Regions from separate parts of the Paenibacillus sp. UMB7766-LJ446 genome, predicted to be linked through region 1. Evidence: predicted binding sites of a transcription regulator. Region 1 holds the regulator's gene; the other holds the start of a gene.
What was found. Region 1 encodes LexA, which represses DNA repair genes until DNA is damaged. Its sites were predicted from a motif close to CGAACATATGTTCG; they were not measured.

Region 1 (8,142 bases):
TTGAAACGAAACCTGAAAGAAGCCGAAGAAATGGGATTCACTTCCTTCAACGTCGGTCCTGAACCAGAGTTCTTCTTGTTCAAAACAGACGAAAAAGGAAACCCGACTAACGAACTGAATGACCAAGGTGGATATTTCGACCTTGCGCCTACGGATCTTGGCGAGAACTGTCGCCGTGATATCGTAATTACCCTTGAAGAGATGGGATTCGAGATCGAAGCTTCCCACCATGAGGTAGCTCCAGGTCAGCATGAGATCGACTTTAAATATGCTGATGCTCTAAAAGCAGCAGACCAGATCCAAACGTTCAAACTCGTTGTTAAAACGATTGCACGTCAGCATGGTCTACATGCTACCTTTATGCCGAAACCGCTGTTTGGTATGAACGGTTCCGGTATGCACTGTAACCAATCCTTGTTCCAAGGCAAAGTGAACGCATTCGTAGACGAGTCGGACGAGCTGGGTCTGAGCAAAACTGCACGTCACTTCATGGCTGGAACTTTGAAGCATGCGCGTGCGTTTGCAGCAATTACGAACCCAACTGTGAACTCATACAAACGTCTTGTACCAGGTTATGAAGCCCCTTGTTATGTAGCATGGTCCGCCAGTAACCGTAGCCCAATGATCCGTATTCCAGCTTCCCGTGGTCTGAGTACACGTGTTGAGGTTCGTAATCCGGATCCGGCTGCTAACCCTTACTTGGCTTTGGCTGTTTTATTGAAAGCAGGTCTGGATGGAATCAAACGTGAGCTTTCCTTACCAGCTCCGATTGACCGTAACATCTACATCATGTCAGAAGAAGAGCGTGTGGAAGAAGGCATTCCAAGCTTGCCAGCTGACCTGAAAGAAGCTTTGAACGAATTGATCCGCAGTGAAGTTATCTGTGATGCTCTCGGCGACCACGCCCTGGCTCACTTCTATGAGCTGAAAGAAATTGAGTGGGACATGTATAGAACACAAGTCCACCAATGGGAACGCGATCAATATATCACATTGTACTAATAGCTCAATCCCTTGGCGCTCTAGCGCTGAGGGTTTTTTCTTTTTGTGGGCAAGGGGGAAATTGACGATAAAAATTAATGCCTCAAAATGGTCCCCCAAAAATAATAGTGATCAAGCATATCATTCGTGAATGCTTAACTTCCTTCATCAGCTTATTCGTTAATTAAAAAAGCCAGATAGAATATTATTATTCTATCTGGCTTTATATCTATAGGTCTTAGTCCTTAATTTCCGATAAATAGTACTCATATAACCCATCAATAGAAGAACTAGAAAGTAAGTGAGCGATTGCTTCAATCGATTCTCTTTTCCAATCAAACCAGCGCATTTCTTTTAACTTCATGATTTCTTCTTCTGAGAAACGCTTCCTTACTTCTTTTGCAGGATTGCCACCAACTATCGTGTAAGGAGCGACATCTTTTGTTACAACTGAGCCTGCTGCAACAATCGCACCTTCACCAATGGTAACACCTGGCATAATCATGGCATTCATGCCAATCCATGCATCGCTTTCTATAATGGTATCTCCTTTGGGTGAGAAGGAATGGCTAATTTGATGTGCAAACGGATAAACAGTGATCCACTCCGCATGATGATTGTTATTTCCTCCCATAAGAATAACGACACCAGTTGCGATGCATACATAATTACCGATAATTAATCGATCTATTTGCCAACCAAATTCCTCAATGGGGTTGAATAAACTCCTCGATTTGTCATCTCCCCATAAATATCTTACGCATCCATCTTCAAAAGAAGAATTGATATCATAATAACCGGAGTAATAAGAGTAATCGCCAACTTCGATGAATGGGTTGGTTACAATGTCTTTTAAATACTTAATTTCAGACCAGTGATTAAATTGGTTTATATTCATTTTAGTTTCCTCGCTTCTAAGTTATATTTCTGGGTAACTTAGAAGCATGATACGGTAGCTACATTCTTTAGTTTTTTTAGACGACGAACCATCTAAATCATCCTTCCTTAAGATATGAGGGCGATTATAGCAATGACCTCATTCTTTGTCAATCCTGTTCTCATAAAGAGATGTGTGTAAGTATTCTCGCTCAAAATGTATATGATGAAGAGAAAAATGTAGGATTTAATTAGACGAAAGTGCGTCTGTGAAAAAAGAGAACGTTTTAATTGTTTCCTCTGTCTCTACAGTATCTATATGTTGATAGTTTCATATAATTGCGGTATAATTTATTTATATTTTTAGAAATTAAATTTTGAACAATTAATTGGAGATGTTAATATGGAAGAAGAGAAACAACTCGTTGCCGCACAGCGGACATTTTTTTATACAGGCCAGACCAAGCCGATTGAGTACCGTATTCGTGCTCTTCAGCAATTAAGACATGGAATTGAGAAGTATCAGCAACGTATTCTTGATGCACTTCGTGCGGATCTCAATAAATCCGAAACAGAAGCTTATGGCTCAGAGATTCGCATCGTGTTGGGTGAACTGGATTTTGCATTGGAACACTTGGAGGAATGGGCTACACCAAAACCTGTGCCTACAAATTCTGCTATACCTCATGGCACAAGCCTGATTTATCCTGAACCTTATGGCGTTGCTCTTATTATTGCACCGTGGAACTATCCGTTCCAATTGGCCTTTGGTCCTCTGATTGGAGCTATTGCTGCAGGTAACTGTGCTATTATTAAGCCATCGGAATTAACTCCTGCGGTATCAAGTCTGACATATGATTTGGTTGATGAGATATTTCCCAAGAAGTACGTGGCTGTTATGGAAGGGGAAGTCGAGACAAGTACAGCATTGTTGAAGGAAAAGTTTGATTATATTTTCTTTACAGGCAGTACTGGTGTTGGCCGCATCGTTATGAAGGCTGCTGCTGAGCATTTGACTCCCGTTACGTTGGAACTAGGTGGTAAGAGTCCTGTCATTGTTCACCAAGATGCAGATTTGAAGCTGGCAGCACAGCGCATTGTTCGCGGTAAATTTCTGAATGCAGGGCAAACCTGTGTCGCTCCGGACTACCTGCTTGTACACGAGAATGTACATGACAAATTACTGGAATTGATCGATGCAGAGATTCAGGATAAATTCGGAGATGATGTGATGCAAAACGCAGATTTTCCGCATATCGTCAACGCGCGTAACTTCGACCGTTTATCGGTGTTACTCCAAGATGGCAAAACACTGATCGGGGGATGTTCTGAACGTGATCAGCTGCTTATTGAACCAACAGTACTGGGAAAAGTGGATTGGGAATCCCCTGTGATGCAAGAAGAGATCTTTGGTCCGATCCTTCCTGTATTTAAGTTTAACGACCTCAATCCTATGCTAGATGAGATTGTTCGCCGTCCAAAACCACTTGCATTATATCTCTTCACTAAGGATGAGGCTCTGCAGGCTCAGGTTCTGAATCAAGTATCTTTTGGTGGTGGTTGCATAAATGACACATTGTCTCATATGACTTCTCATTATCTTCCGTTTGGCGGAGTAGGAGAAAGTGGAATGGGTTCCTACCATGGTCAACAGAGCTTTGATGTATTTTCTCATCATAAGAGCATTCTTAAACGCAGTGAATAACAAGCTTACGTAGACCAATATAAGCAGTAGGCAGAAAAAGAGGTTGTCCCGTTCAACGGGACAACCTCTTTAAGTATCTTATTGTGAAACATCTAAGCTGCTTCAAAACATATTAATGAATATCACGGAAAAGGCCAATAACTTTGCCCAGAATGCTAACGTGTTTCAAACGCAAAGGTTCAAAAGTCGAATTTTCCGGTTGAAGACGAATATGATCTTTCTCTTTGTAGAACGTTTTTACCGTAGCTTCATCGTCTTCAGTCATGGCTACTACGATATCGCCGTTATCTGCAGTTTGCTGCTGACGTACGATAACATAATCTCCGTTAACAATGCCTGCTTCAACCATACTGTCTCCCACGACCGAAAGCATAAATACTTTCTGTTCGCCCACATAATGCGTAGGAAGAGGGAAATAATCTTCGATATTTTCTGTTGCTGTGATTGGAACCCCTGCAGTAACTTTACCAACTACAGGAATGCGAGCAACGCTGTGAGCAAACTGATGTGAATGCTCTGACTCTTCCTGGCTGAGAAGCTCAATGGCTCTTGGTTTGGTTGGGTCACGTCTAATTAGACCTTTCTTCTCCAAACGATCCAGATGTCCATGTACTGTAGAGCTGGAAGCCAATCCAACGGCTTCACCAATTTCGCGTACGGAAGGAGGATACCCCTTCAACCGGACTTCATTGCGTATAAACTCCAGAATAGCCTGTTGCCTGCTGGATATCTTCGACATACCGTATCAACCCCATTTTAGTAACGTTTGGGAAAATTATAACATAGAACCTCCGTTCGTACAAACATAAGTTCTAAATAAAATGCCATAAAATAAATGTTTTTTTGCGAATTTATATGAAAATTACTTTTGCTTCTAAGCAAATACTGCAAATGATAGTGCCATACTATAGAAGAAAGATAGTAGAAGAAAGATGAGTGATAGAACTCAATAAAAAAAAGCGAACAATTGTTCTGAAAAGTTATTGTGCAAAACAAGTGTTCGTGTTATATTGATTTCAACGGATAGGAACAAACGTTTGGAGGTCGATATTTAATGAGATATTCTACTTATCAAAGCATTTACGAACCGGTGCATTCAGAAGTGGTTGAAACTAACATAAGAAATTTTAAGAAGGTTTTTGCAAAAGGTAATATTCCAACCTGGGTGTTGAAATTTATAATCGTATCATTAATTATATTAGTTGGTTGCAGTACAGTGCTAACAGTATTTGCAGGCAATGAGAACGATATGTTGCCTGGAGGAAAGATGGCAGTTTCACAAGGAGATACGCTGTGGAGTATATCATTGGATCATAAACCGGAAACGATGGATACACGTGTATATATAGAAGCAATTAAGAAAGTGAATCAACTTCAGTCCACTTCAATAAAGGTGGGGCAAGTCTTAATACTGCCACAATTCACAGAATAAAACTGCATATTCACACGCGCTAATGCGTGTCAGCTTGACAAGCTGCCTTTAACATGTCAAAGTTAATAAGACTTTGTATTTTTGGAGGGGACAAGCTTGGATATAGATAGTCTGGTAGCACGTATTAATGAATTGGCCCGTAAGCAAAAATCGACTGGATTGACAGAGGAAGAGCTCGCTGAACGTGCCAAGCTTAGAGAGATCTATTTGAATAACATTCGAAGCAATTTCAGACAGCAGCTGGATACGATTGAAATTGTAGATGATGAGAATGATCAAGGCCACCAAGGCAAACTCAAACATTAAGGAAACCTAATGATATCATATATGATATTTAGGTTTCTTCCTGTTATCTAGAGGTTGCAAATTATAGGGGGAAATGTTGGTTTACATTTATGTAAGCCGATACAAAGAACATCTAAGGGGGATTCTCATGTCGCGTTCGTTCGAGAGAACGGTTCGGAAAAATTCTAAGCAGTTGAATCAGCAACGTAAAAAAAGCGGTCAACCGGTTTCCGGTACACCAGGTGAGGACGTATTCAAAGGACGCAGCCTTCTGTTTCCTATTTTTCTGATCGGACTAGCATTCCTGTACCTCTTTATGAGTACGTTTCTTGTTAAAGCTCCGATGACCACCTGGGACTGGGTGACCATGTTGCTGTATGTATTTTTGGCAGTCATCTTCATGCTCCGTCGTCCTTATGTCAAAATAGGAACTAACCGGATTTTGACGACAAAGGGCAATCGCGAGCGTTCAATTGGAGTTGACGATATCGTGAAATTCAGAATTGAGCCAGGCACAGTTGTGATTGAGCATAATTCACGAGGTAAGAGATGGGTGTTTACCAAACTACTCAATCGTTATGATACCGATGCAATTACTGAACGTCTTCTAAAATTCGCCAAAGCACATCAGATCACCGTGGAAACTTACGAGAAAAAGTAATTATTGCATAAAGGGGAAGATGACCGAAATGGCGTTAAAAGCGATTTTGTTCGACCTGGATGATACTTTGTTGTGGGATGAACGCAGTGTTCGAGAGGCCTTTCATGAGACTTGCCTGATCGCAGCGCAAGAGACTGGAATTAAACCTGAAGACCTTGAAGAAGCTGTTCGTAATGAGGCACGTAATCTATATGAGTCCTATGAAACTTTTTCGTTTACCAAAATGATTGGGATCAATCCGTTTGAAGGTCTTTGGGCGAACTTCACGGGTGGGGATCAGCAGGAGTTTCGCCAGCTGGAGCAGCTTGCACCTGCATATCGTAAAGAGTCATGGCGTCGTGGCTTGTTAAAGCTTGGTGTTGATCGTGAAGATCTGGCGGAAAGACTTGCCTCACAATTTGGGGCAGAGCGGAGATCGAGACCCCATGTCTATGAAGAAACGCTGGAAACATTAAGTCATCTACAAGGGAAGTTCAAGCTTTTGCTTTTAACCAACGGCTGTCCTGCGTTGCAACAAGAGAAACTTGATGGTGTTCCTGAATTAGCTCCTTTTTTTGACGAAATTATTATTTCGGGTTCGTTCGGTAAAGGAAAACCTGACCCTTCGATTTTCGAGCACGCATTGAGTAAGCTGGGAGTACAGCCTAAGGAGAGCATGATGGTTGGAGATAAGCTTACGACTGATATTCGTGGTGCTTTGTCTGCAGGCATTCAGTCTGTTTGGATTAACCGTGAGAATAAAGTGAATACCGAATCGTATGTGCCTGACCATGAAATCAAGCATTTATCCGAATTGGAACGCATTATTGCTGAATTCTCTATTAGTGCATCATAAATCGTATTTTTTTGTGTTCTGACCAAACATTGTAAGGTTTCATGAGATGTACTTCATCCATGAAACCTTACAATGTTTTTTTGTTTTGAGACAGCTAAAACTATACCGTATTAACGTAATTTAAAATTTTTTACTAAAAGTTATTGAAATTATAGAACTGCTGATTTAGAATGTAACTAACATACTAGTATGACTAGTATGCGAATGAAAGCAGCGAATTTCTTTGACTTACTTGAATGAAGAGGAAGCGGGGGTTATTCGCTAATATTTTCATATTCGTTGTAAGCGCTTTACATAGTTGAGGGAAACCTATTAATTCTGGAAATAAAACGGGCAACATGAAGTACCAAATGACGGTAAGTTTCTTAAACAATGGATACCTCTAGGGATTCCCAAAATTGATATCGCTTACATTATCTCTTTAATTTATTCTGCGGTGGGGGTGAAGTCATCTGATTACTTGTCTTCTACGAAAAGAAGAGATGATGAGAAATGATCGAAAACGCTTTTAGTTTATCAAGCTAAGGAACGGAGTGAAATAACATATGGAGTCGGAAACCGCTAAAACCACACTAACGATGACTTCTTTACGTAAAGAAAGCAGGTTAAGAACGGCTGCAGCTCTGCTTCGTAAAGATTGGCAATTATACTCACTGTTAATTCTTCCAATTATCTATCTTATCATTTTCAAATACGGGCCAATGCTCGGAAATGTAATCGCCTTCAGACGATTTGTACCGGGAGGTAGTATTTTTGGGGAGACGTGGGTTGGATTCAGGTATTTTCAAATGTTCATTCAAGACCCAACCTTTTGGAAGGTATTTGGAAACACACTCATGCTCGGTGGACTCGCGCTACTGTTCACCTTCCCAGTTCCGATCATTTTTGCATTGCTGCTGAATGAGGTGAAAAGCAAACGTTTCAAAAAGTTTGTGCAGACCGCTTCTTATCTTCCGCACTTCCTGTCCATCGTTATCGTTGCCGGAATGATTCTGCAATTAACGGCAGTCAATGGCTCGATTAACGGAATGGTTTCATTTTTCACTGGAGACAGTATTCCTTTCATGCAGCGAGCGGAATGGTTTAGAACGATTTATATCACCTCTGAGGTTTGGCAAGGTATGGGGTGGGGAGCGATTCTTTATTTGGCTGCATTGACGACAATTGATGATTCTTTGTATGAGGCAGCACGGATCGATGGTGCGAACCGATGGAAGCAAACCATCCACATAACCATACCGGGCATTTTGCCAACGATCGTTACATTGCTGATTTTGAACATGGGAAATTTCCTTGCGGTTGGATTTGAGAAAATTTTGCTCCTTTACAATCCGCTGATCTACGAGACATCTGACGTGATTTCTACT
Region 2 (8,142 bases), on a different contig from region 1:
ATACGTTCGCGGTCAAAATGGGTGATCTTTTCGAGAAAGTGATAGTTCTCCAGCGTAGTCGGTCCCCGGCTGCCGACGGTTCGAACATTCTGATTGTCCGTAATAGGGTGACCCTGACGATCCGTTAATGTCTCAGACGCTGATTCGGGGGAATGCTTTGATTGAGAGTCATCGTGTTTCAAGATGGAACACCGCCTTTCCTTATGATGGATTCAAATATATATTTTCCCTGCGAGCCGGTTCTATACATTAATCCCATTAAAAAAAGCTTGTCACCCACCCCATCGCGTGGGATAATTAACTTTTGCCCAGTGGCCTTTTTTGAACGGAAAATAAAATCGGACCGCTTGTATAAGAATGGAGGCTGACCTAGGATTGTCTACACAACGTTATCCTTTTGCATATGATCCGGCAGAGCCCTTTGTATCCCGTTTAGGGGAATGGGTTGCCGATGTTTTTTACGATATTTTACCTGAGTCCGGCTTCGAGGTACGGGATGAACAGATTTTTATGGCGTACCAGCTTGAACGGGCCTATGGAGATAAAAAGACCATTATGGCTGAGGCCGGTGTAGGAACAGGCAAGACGTTAGTCTATCTGCTCTACGCGGTCTGTTATGCACGTTATACAGGTAAACCGGCGGTCATCGCCTGTGCCGATGAGTCCTTGATTGAACAATTGGTGAAGCCGGGCGGAGATATTGCGAAGCTGGCTGCACATCTGGATTTGGAAGTGGACGCACGTCTGGGCAAATCACCCGACCAATACGTCTGTCTGAACAAATTAAGTGCGATGAGATTTGCAGATGAAGATGCGCCTGTCATTGAAGAAGTGCATGAGAGTCTTCCGGATTTTGTGAATACGCCGGGTACGCTTCAAGCGTTCCATCCGTATGGTGACCGCAAACAGTATCCGCATCTGAATGATCGCCAGTGGAACAAAATCAACTGGGACCCTTTTCAAGACTGCTTCGTTTGTCCAAAAAGACAACGCTGCGGTCTGACGCTGTCGCGTGACCATTACCGTCGTTCTAAGGACATCATTATTTGTTCCCATGATTACTACATGGAGCATGTGTGGACCTATGAAGCGCGCAAACGCGAGGGTCAATTGCCATTGCTGCCTGATCACAGCTCCGTTGTATTTGATGAAGGACATTTGCTGGAAGAAGCGGCTCTGAACGCACTGAGCTACAAATTGAAACACCGCATCTTCGAGGAACTGGTGACCCGTCTGCTTGAAGGGGAGATCCGTGAATCCCTTGCGGAGCGTGTGGATGAAGCGATTGAGAGCAGTGAACGATTGTTTGCGTTGCTGGATACGTATACGGTGGCAATTCCCGGATCGGAACGAAAAGAAGTACGGGTAGAACCGCCGCTGCTGCGTGAGATTGAACGGCTGACCAGTGTACTGGATGCGATCGGCGAAGAATTGGTATTTGAGAGCGGCTTGTTCTCGCTGGATGGTTATCAGATGCGGGTCGTGGAAGAACATCTGGACATGATTCAGTCCGCACTTGCGTTGTTCCGTAAGGAAGATGGGTACATCTGCTGGGCCGAAGAGAGCGAGGACGAAACAACCTTATCCATCATGCCGCGTACCGTGAAGGAAATTCTGAACGAGCGCGTGTTTAATACAGGCATTCCGATTGTCTTCTCTTCTGCAACGTTATCTGTGGACAGTTCATTCCGTTATGTGGCAGATAGCCTGGGGATTGATGATTTTGTATCGTTCTCCGTGGCTTCCCCATATGACTACGCGGACAAAATGCAGATGAAGATAACAGATGAAACCGTACCTGGTCACCCGGAAAACGAAAATCGGTTGCGTGACGCCGTATCGCTGCTTCAGGAGAGTGGAGGCCGTGCGCTGATCCTGTTCCGTACGATGGAGGAATTGCGTGCGTTCAAGCAAGACATTGCTCAGGTCCCTGAGGCACAAGGATTACGCTTTATGTATGAGGGTGATCGGGAGATCAGTGACCTGATTGCGGCTTTCCAACAGGATGAGGAGAGTGTGCTATGCTCCGTCAATCTGTGGGAAGGGCTGGACGTTCCAGGACCGTCATTATCCAATGTCATGATCTGGTCGCTTCCATATCCTCCGCAAGACCCTGTCTTTAATGCCAAACGCAGTGCATCGGCAGCGCCTTACGAGGAGGTCGATCTTCCGTACATGCTGCTGCGTGTGAAGCAAGGTCTGGGGCGTTTGATTCGGACGAGCAGTGATTCGGGGTCAGCCGCGATTCTCGACGAATCGTTGTACAGCAAAAAGGAAGCCAAAGACCGCATTGCGGCCCTGCTTCCCGAAGGTGTAGAATGGACAACCCTGACACACTAGTTCACATTCATATTTAGATTCTTTAACTGGCTCCTTTCCAGAGTAAGTACTTGTACGCTGCGGATTCAACGTCCGGCTGTGATCAAGCGCTCATTTTGGAGGGGAGCCTTTGACTTGTGTTAGAATTCTTCTTAGTTAAAAAATACCCATGCTCAAATACCGTTCCCCGGTATCAGGCGCAATACAGAGCACCCGGTGACCCGGCCCCAGTTCCCGCGCGATGCGCAGGGAGGCCCACACCGAAGCGCCAGAGGAAGGGCCGAGCAGCAGCCCTTCCCGGGCAGCAAGCTGCCGCATCGTATCCAGTGCATCCTCATCGGACACCTGGATAATGGCATCCCACACGTCGGTATTCAGAATGTCCGGAATGAACCCCGGACTTGTACCGACGAGCTTGTGAGGTCCGGGCTCGCCACCGGACAGCACCGGAGAACCTTTCGGCTCCACCGCATAGATGCGAATGTCCGGCAGCTGCTTGCGCAGCTCTTCGCCTGTTCCGGTAATGGTGCCGCCAGTTCCCGCCGTGGCAATGAAGGCGTCGAGCTTGCCTTCCATCTGCTGCATAATTTCGGGAGCCGTGGTAATCCGGTGAATATCCGGGTTCGCCTGATTCTCGAATTGCTGGGGAATGAAGCTTCCCGGAATGTCGGCCTGAAGCTCTTTGGCCTTGCGAATCGCACCGGGCATCCGCTCTGCCGCAGGGGTGAGCACCACATCTGCGCCGTAGGCTTTCAGAATATTGATGCGTTCCTTGGACATGTTGTCCGGCATGATTAGAATGGCTTTATATCCTTTGGCAGCCGCGTTCATCGCAAGACCGATCCCGGTATTGCCGCTGGTCGGCTCGATGATGGTTGCGCCGGGAAGAAGAAGCCCAGCCCGTTCGGCCTGAACGATCAGGTTATAGGCGGCACGGTCTTTAACGCTGCCGCTGGGATTGAAATATTCCAGCTTGACGTATACGTCAGCGGAATGGCTGCCTGTAAGTCTGTTCAGTCTGACGGCAGGTGTCTGGCCGATCAGTTCGGTAACATCTGCGGCAATGCCTGTATTTGCGGGTGTTTGATTTTTAATTAAATGCGGATTCAAGTCCATGAAGTACAACTCCTTGATTGATAAGACGTTGAGAGCTAATCCGGTTGAAATCAAGTCCACTGAACAAGTCTGTCCCGCCATATTGGCTGGCAGGCTTGTTTTTTGTATTAGGAATTGAATTCAGACCCTGCCTTATTGGAATGGTTGGATATATCTCTATTCTATCTTAATGAACAGAGTCTCCCCGGGTCAACTTGTTTCATGTAAGGAGGAGAGATCCGAATTTGAGCGGGCATATGACGAGAAGGTCCAGCGGATCATTCAGCCAGAATCATGTCTGGGTACAATATGGTCCGAGTTGCATCAAGTCTGCGTCAAGTCCATATCCAGATGACGACTAAGCTCTTTTTTGACTTCATTCCGCGCAAACGTCCACAGCATATAGAACCGCTGCAAATATCCTCTGCACAGATACTGGGTTTCGATCCCATCGACTTGCCGTTTCTCCTCCAGAACCTTGACGCCACGGGTTCTCATCTGTTTGCGAAGCGTCAGCATTTCCTTGAGTACTTGATTCTGAATACGGGTTAGAGACAGAATGTAGACTTCTGGCATTTTGAGCTGCAACGTATCCAGCGTGCGAATATCCCGTTCAAGTACATCCAGCAGCAGAGTGCGTACAACCATGCATTTAATCAAACGGTGGTCTTCATCCGCAGGGGATGGGGCGGAAGAGGAGGATGACATACTTTCACTTCCTTAACCATGGATTCGGACATGTTCTTGTTTACAGAACGTATGTTCTTATATTATAATCAATATATGCAATGATGATACACAATACAACCGAGAAATACTGGAAGTAGTCCAAACCCGATTTATGCTGAGGTTGGAGGCATTCAAATAGGGACAAGCCTTCTCCAAAATAAGGTATAATTTTTGGGTTTTGCAGGAAACCTAAGGGCATAAAGAAAACAACTTAATGCATCAGAGGAAGAGATGAAGAGCTCTTAGTCCGTTGGTACTAGCGAAGGTTATGAAGGGATTGCCGAAGCATTGCAACAAAAAAGCCCCTGCCTTGGGCGGCGGGGCCAGATGATCTGCCGAACCAGACGGCAGAGTTGTATATGAGCATAAAGCGGTTAAGCAAGATACTGAGGCTTCTCGTAAAGAGCCTCTTTTTCCAGAATCACTTTGTAAGGTCTTTCCTTACCCTTCAGGGAAGGGCCAATCGTAGTCAGCGGTACGGCCGGTTTGTGGAAACGATCTTCTTCCTTGGGTTCCGGAACCGGTCGTGATGCTTCGGGCGCAGAACTGAGGCGTACCTTTTTCTCGCTGCCCCAGCGCTTGCTTATTTTTTTCGTTTCCGGTTTCATTCCGGTTCGCCTCCTAACAAATCGTTGATGGCGTTGAACAGATGACGATTCTCCAAGTCAATCTGCTGAAATATCGCCTCATCCGCTTCAATATGTCCAATAATGTGGACTGTAATTACATATCTCTTGGCTACAGGATAGCATAGCAGATACTCTTTCTCAAGGTAATCGTCGTAGAGATTGATCTTGATTTTGTTTTCCAGGTAAGAATCAATGACCAGAATACGCTTCGGGTCATCGGGCTGCTTGTCGTCATTGGCGGACAAGTTATATTTTCTCCCCGGTTCCCCAACATTACCACATAATTGCTCAATATGACCACTATCATCTGTACGGTATATGGCCGTTCCGCGTACAGCGAATGGAGGATGAGAGACGAAGGCACTGCGAAGTGCATCGCTCATTCGCTCCAACATTACCGAGTCTGCTTTGCGGGTACGCAGCAATTCTCTGAAGAATCGAAGCAGCTTGAGCAGCTGTAACCGTGCCTCCCCCTCAGACATTTTGTGCTTCTCGATGATTTTTTCCACTTCGGGATCACTCCAGCGTCCCTGTTCTTCGATACTGTCGGCGATTTTGGAGCAGGCCACCGAAACGGCTGGCGCCCATTTCCCGTCTGAACGAATTTCATAAACGAGTGGATTTAACCCCAACAGGTCTGTAGGCATGCGTAAACCTTCAATTTTGGAGGTGTCTTTGATGTCCGTAATATCCTCAGGAAGAATGAAAAAAATGCGCTTTCGTCCCAGACGACCCATAAACAAACCCATTTCCAGCATTGTATTATCACGGACAGAGGCATAGTACTTCCCGCGAATTTTCGATATATCATCCGGATGAAAAATAAAAATGGCAAAGTCAGTCGTCCGCACTTCTGTTTCCAGATCGTCCATAGTATAACTGCTTGGATTAAAAACTCCGGAGTACCAAGGGGTAACTTCGGCCGAGAAACGCAAGTTTTCGTGTACTGCGGCTGCAATCGGCTTCGCTTCCAGCGAGCAGCCAATAAAGACTCTTGGCTTTAACGTTTTCATCAATCCGCCTCGCTTAAACGGTAGTGGGAATCAATTGTTATATTATACCATAAAAAGCAGAGTAAGTCTGGAAACGTTTAACTGGACCAAAGATAAGCCGATTACATCTGCTATAGTGTATGTGCAAGAGGAAAATGATTCCTTTAAAATCCGCGGAAAAATAAAAAAATGGACCCAAATTGTCACAGTTGGGTGACTGGACAGTTATATTTGGAAGCTTCAATCATAGAATGAAGGAGCAGGTTGCACTATTAGGTAGAGAAGCTTGTCCTGGTGTGGCTGTTTGACGGCTTATGCAGGACTAAGTGTGCTTTTTGCTCATATTTGAAGGGCCGACTGTTTCGACCCAATCACATCGGTGTTATATAATAGAAGAATAAGCAAGTTAGCTTTGGTGTTTAAGCAGAATGAACGATTACACGCTTTGAATCATGTTGAACTTACATTCACACAGGAACGAAGAGTGCAGAACCCGTCTGTAGAAGCGAAGCGCTCGCCTTTATCAACGAATTTTCCCATTTGAAATATGGGATCAGAAAAATTCGTGGATAACAGCGATCGAAAGAGGGTACTGCAATCGAAGTGGGTTAAGTGTGATATCAGACGTTCGACTTTGTGCATAGTGTAATATTTCAATTCGTTTAACCAAGCACAGCTAACCACCAACAGACAGAAAGGATCAGGATACCATGAGTTCCCGAAGGATAATCTCCCCAAGGACGATCTGGAAACGTTACGATCTCTCTTACACTTAGCGCCCCTTGTAGAGTACACCACCGTAAAGAAAAAAAACGGCTGACTCTGCGAAAGAGGGGATTGGAATGAATACTATTCGAAGGACAAATACGATGATTTCTTCCAGGCTTGCCTTTTGCAGGGTACGGTCGGTGCAAACCAACCTTTACAAACTGCGAGGGAACCTGAATGAAGAGAAAATCGTTAACCTTACAACAAGTTAAGACAGAGGCGGGAAAGTTCGCCATTATGCTGCTCGGAACATTTATTTTGGCATTTGCCTACTATCACATTAATTTTCAGAATCATTTATCGGAGGGCGGATTTGTCGGTCTGGCCCTGCTTGGAAAATACGCGACAGGCTTGTCACCTGCCATCGGCATGCTTCTGCTGGATATTCCAGTCATGATTCTGGCCTGGTTCCTCAAGGGCTGGAAGTTCATGATTCAGGCGCTGCTGGGTGTGGCTGCATTCTCATTGTTCTATGACGGGTTTGAGCGGTACTCCACCTTGGTCATTCCGTTTCACGGTAATCTGTGGATTCCGGCAGTCCTGTCCGGTGTGATCACCGGCGTGGGCGCTGGCATGGTGCTTCGATTCGGAGGAGCGACAGGCGGAGATGACATTCTGGCGGTGCTCATTAGCCGTTGGAAGGGCTGGAAGCTGGGAACGGTTTTCTTTGTCAGCGATGCGTTTGTACTCGGATTGTCGCTTTTCTTTCTACCGGTAAAAGAAACTTTATATACCATTCTAGCCGTATGGATTGCCAGTAAAGTGATTACGTACATGGTCAGTTTCCCGGCTCGTCGTACAGTTACGACTTCTGCTGTAAAGCTGCCCGTGTCAACTGCAGCCAAAGTAGTCAGCGGTGCTTCACAACGAGCTCCGGTGGCTAGAGGGGTTTCGCATTAAACGAAACAACCACCTTATTCGTAATGAATGTTGTTCGAGTAAGGTGGGCTTGCGTCATACCAAAAGCAAAGCCCTTTTGCATGCTTGATGGGAATCATTCCATTAGCGGCGAAAGGGCTTTTTGCTTGCTCAAGTAAACGAATAGACGTAGTACGTTCACGATATATTCTTTTTAACAATCAGCTCCACTTAAGGCTTGATGGAAGAAGCAATTTGACCATCTTCATTATGGATAATAGCCCGAATGTTCTGCTTTTCACTCTTTTCTTTGGCAGCATCCACAGCTTCGGCTTTCGTTCGGAACGTAGCTAGAGATTTGGATTGACCTTCTTCCTTGATGGCCCAGCCAGAGTCGGTAGGAACCACATGAATATTATCATGGCTTTTGGAAGAAGAGACAGGCTCGGAATGACGGCGTGGAGATGAAGATTTACCATGGTCCGATTTGCTGTCTGATGAAGACTGTTTCGTGTCATGCTTGGAGCCCTCTGACTTGGGATGATTCTCATCCCATTCTTCTGCTTTTGCAGTAGCGATTGCAATGGAGCGTCCTTCCTCATAACCGTCATCCAGTAGTGCATTGGCAATTTCGATGGCCTTATGTCTGACACGAGGCTCCAGATTTTTCATGGAAACGGGATAATCCTGTTTGTTCCACGGCATATTGATTCCCTCCTGTACAATATAAGTTATTTGTATATTACCCTGTA

Region 2: a site for LexA is predicted at 4,167-4,180, ahead of QP794_RS20100 (YhjD family protein). Genes of this name have one in related genera too.

The regions. Positions count from the first base shown of each region.
Region 1 covers NZ_JASOYM010000016.1:23,911-32,052, reverse strand. Annotated here, with positions in the region: gene glnA (type I glutamate--ammonia ligase) at 1-1,002, shown strand, start outside; gene QP794_RS28625 (CatB-related O-acetyltransferase) at 1,220-1,879, opposite strand; gene QP794_RS28620 (aldehyde dehydrogenase) at 2,261-3,562, shown strand; gene lexA (transcriptional repressor LexA) at 3,675-4,301, opposite strand; gene QP794_RS28610 (LysM peptidoglycan-binding domain-containing protein) at 4,617-4,994, shown strand; gene QP794_RS28605 (DUF896 domain-containing protein) at 5,091-5,300, shown strand; gene QP794_RS28600 (hypothetical protein) at 5,428-5,940, shown strand; gene QP794_RS28595 (HAD family hydrolase) at 5,969-6,775, shown strand; gene QP794_RS28590 (ABC transporter permease) at 7,354-8,142, shown strand, end outside.
Region 2 covers NZ_JASOYM010000008.1:147,807-155,948, forward strand. Annotated here, with positions in the region: gene QP794_RS20085 (catalase) at 1-185, opposite strand, end outside; gene QP794_RS20090 (ATP-dependent DNA helicase) at 358-2,340, shown strand; gene cysK (cysteine synthase A) at 2,476-3,435, opposite strand; gene QP794_RS20100 (YhjD family protein) at 3,739-4,122, opposite strand; gene QP794_RS20105 (hypothetical protein) at 4,518-4,751, opposite strand; gene QP794_RS20110 (nucleotide-binding protein) at 4,748-5,785, opposite strand; gene QP794_RS20115 (YitT family protein) at 6,710-7,432, shown strand; gene QP794_RS20120 (DUF2188 domain-containing protein) at 7,622-8,095, opposite strand.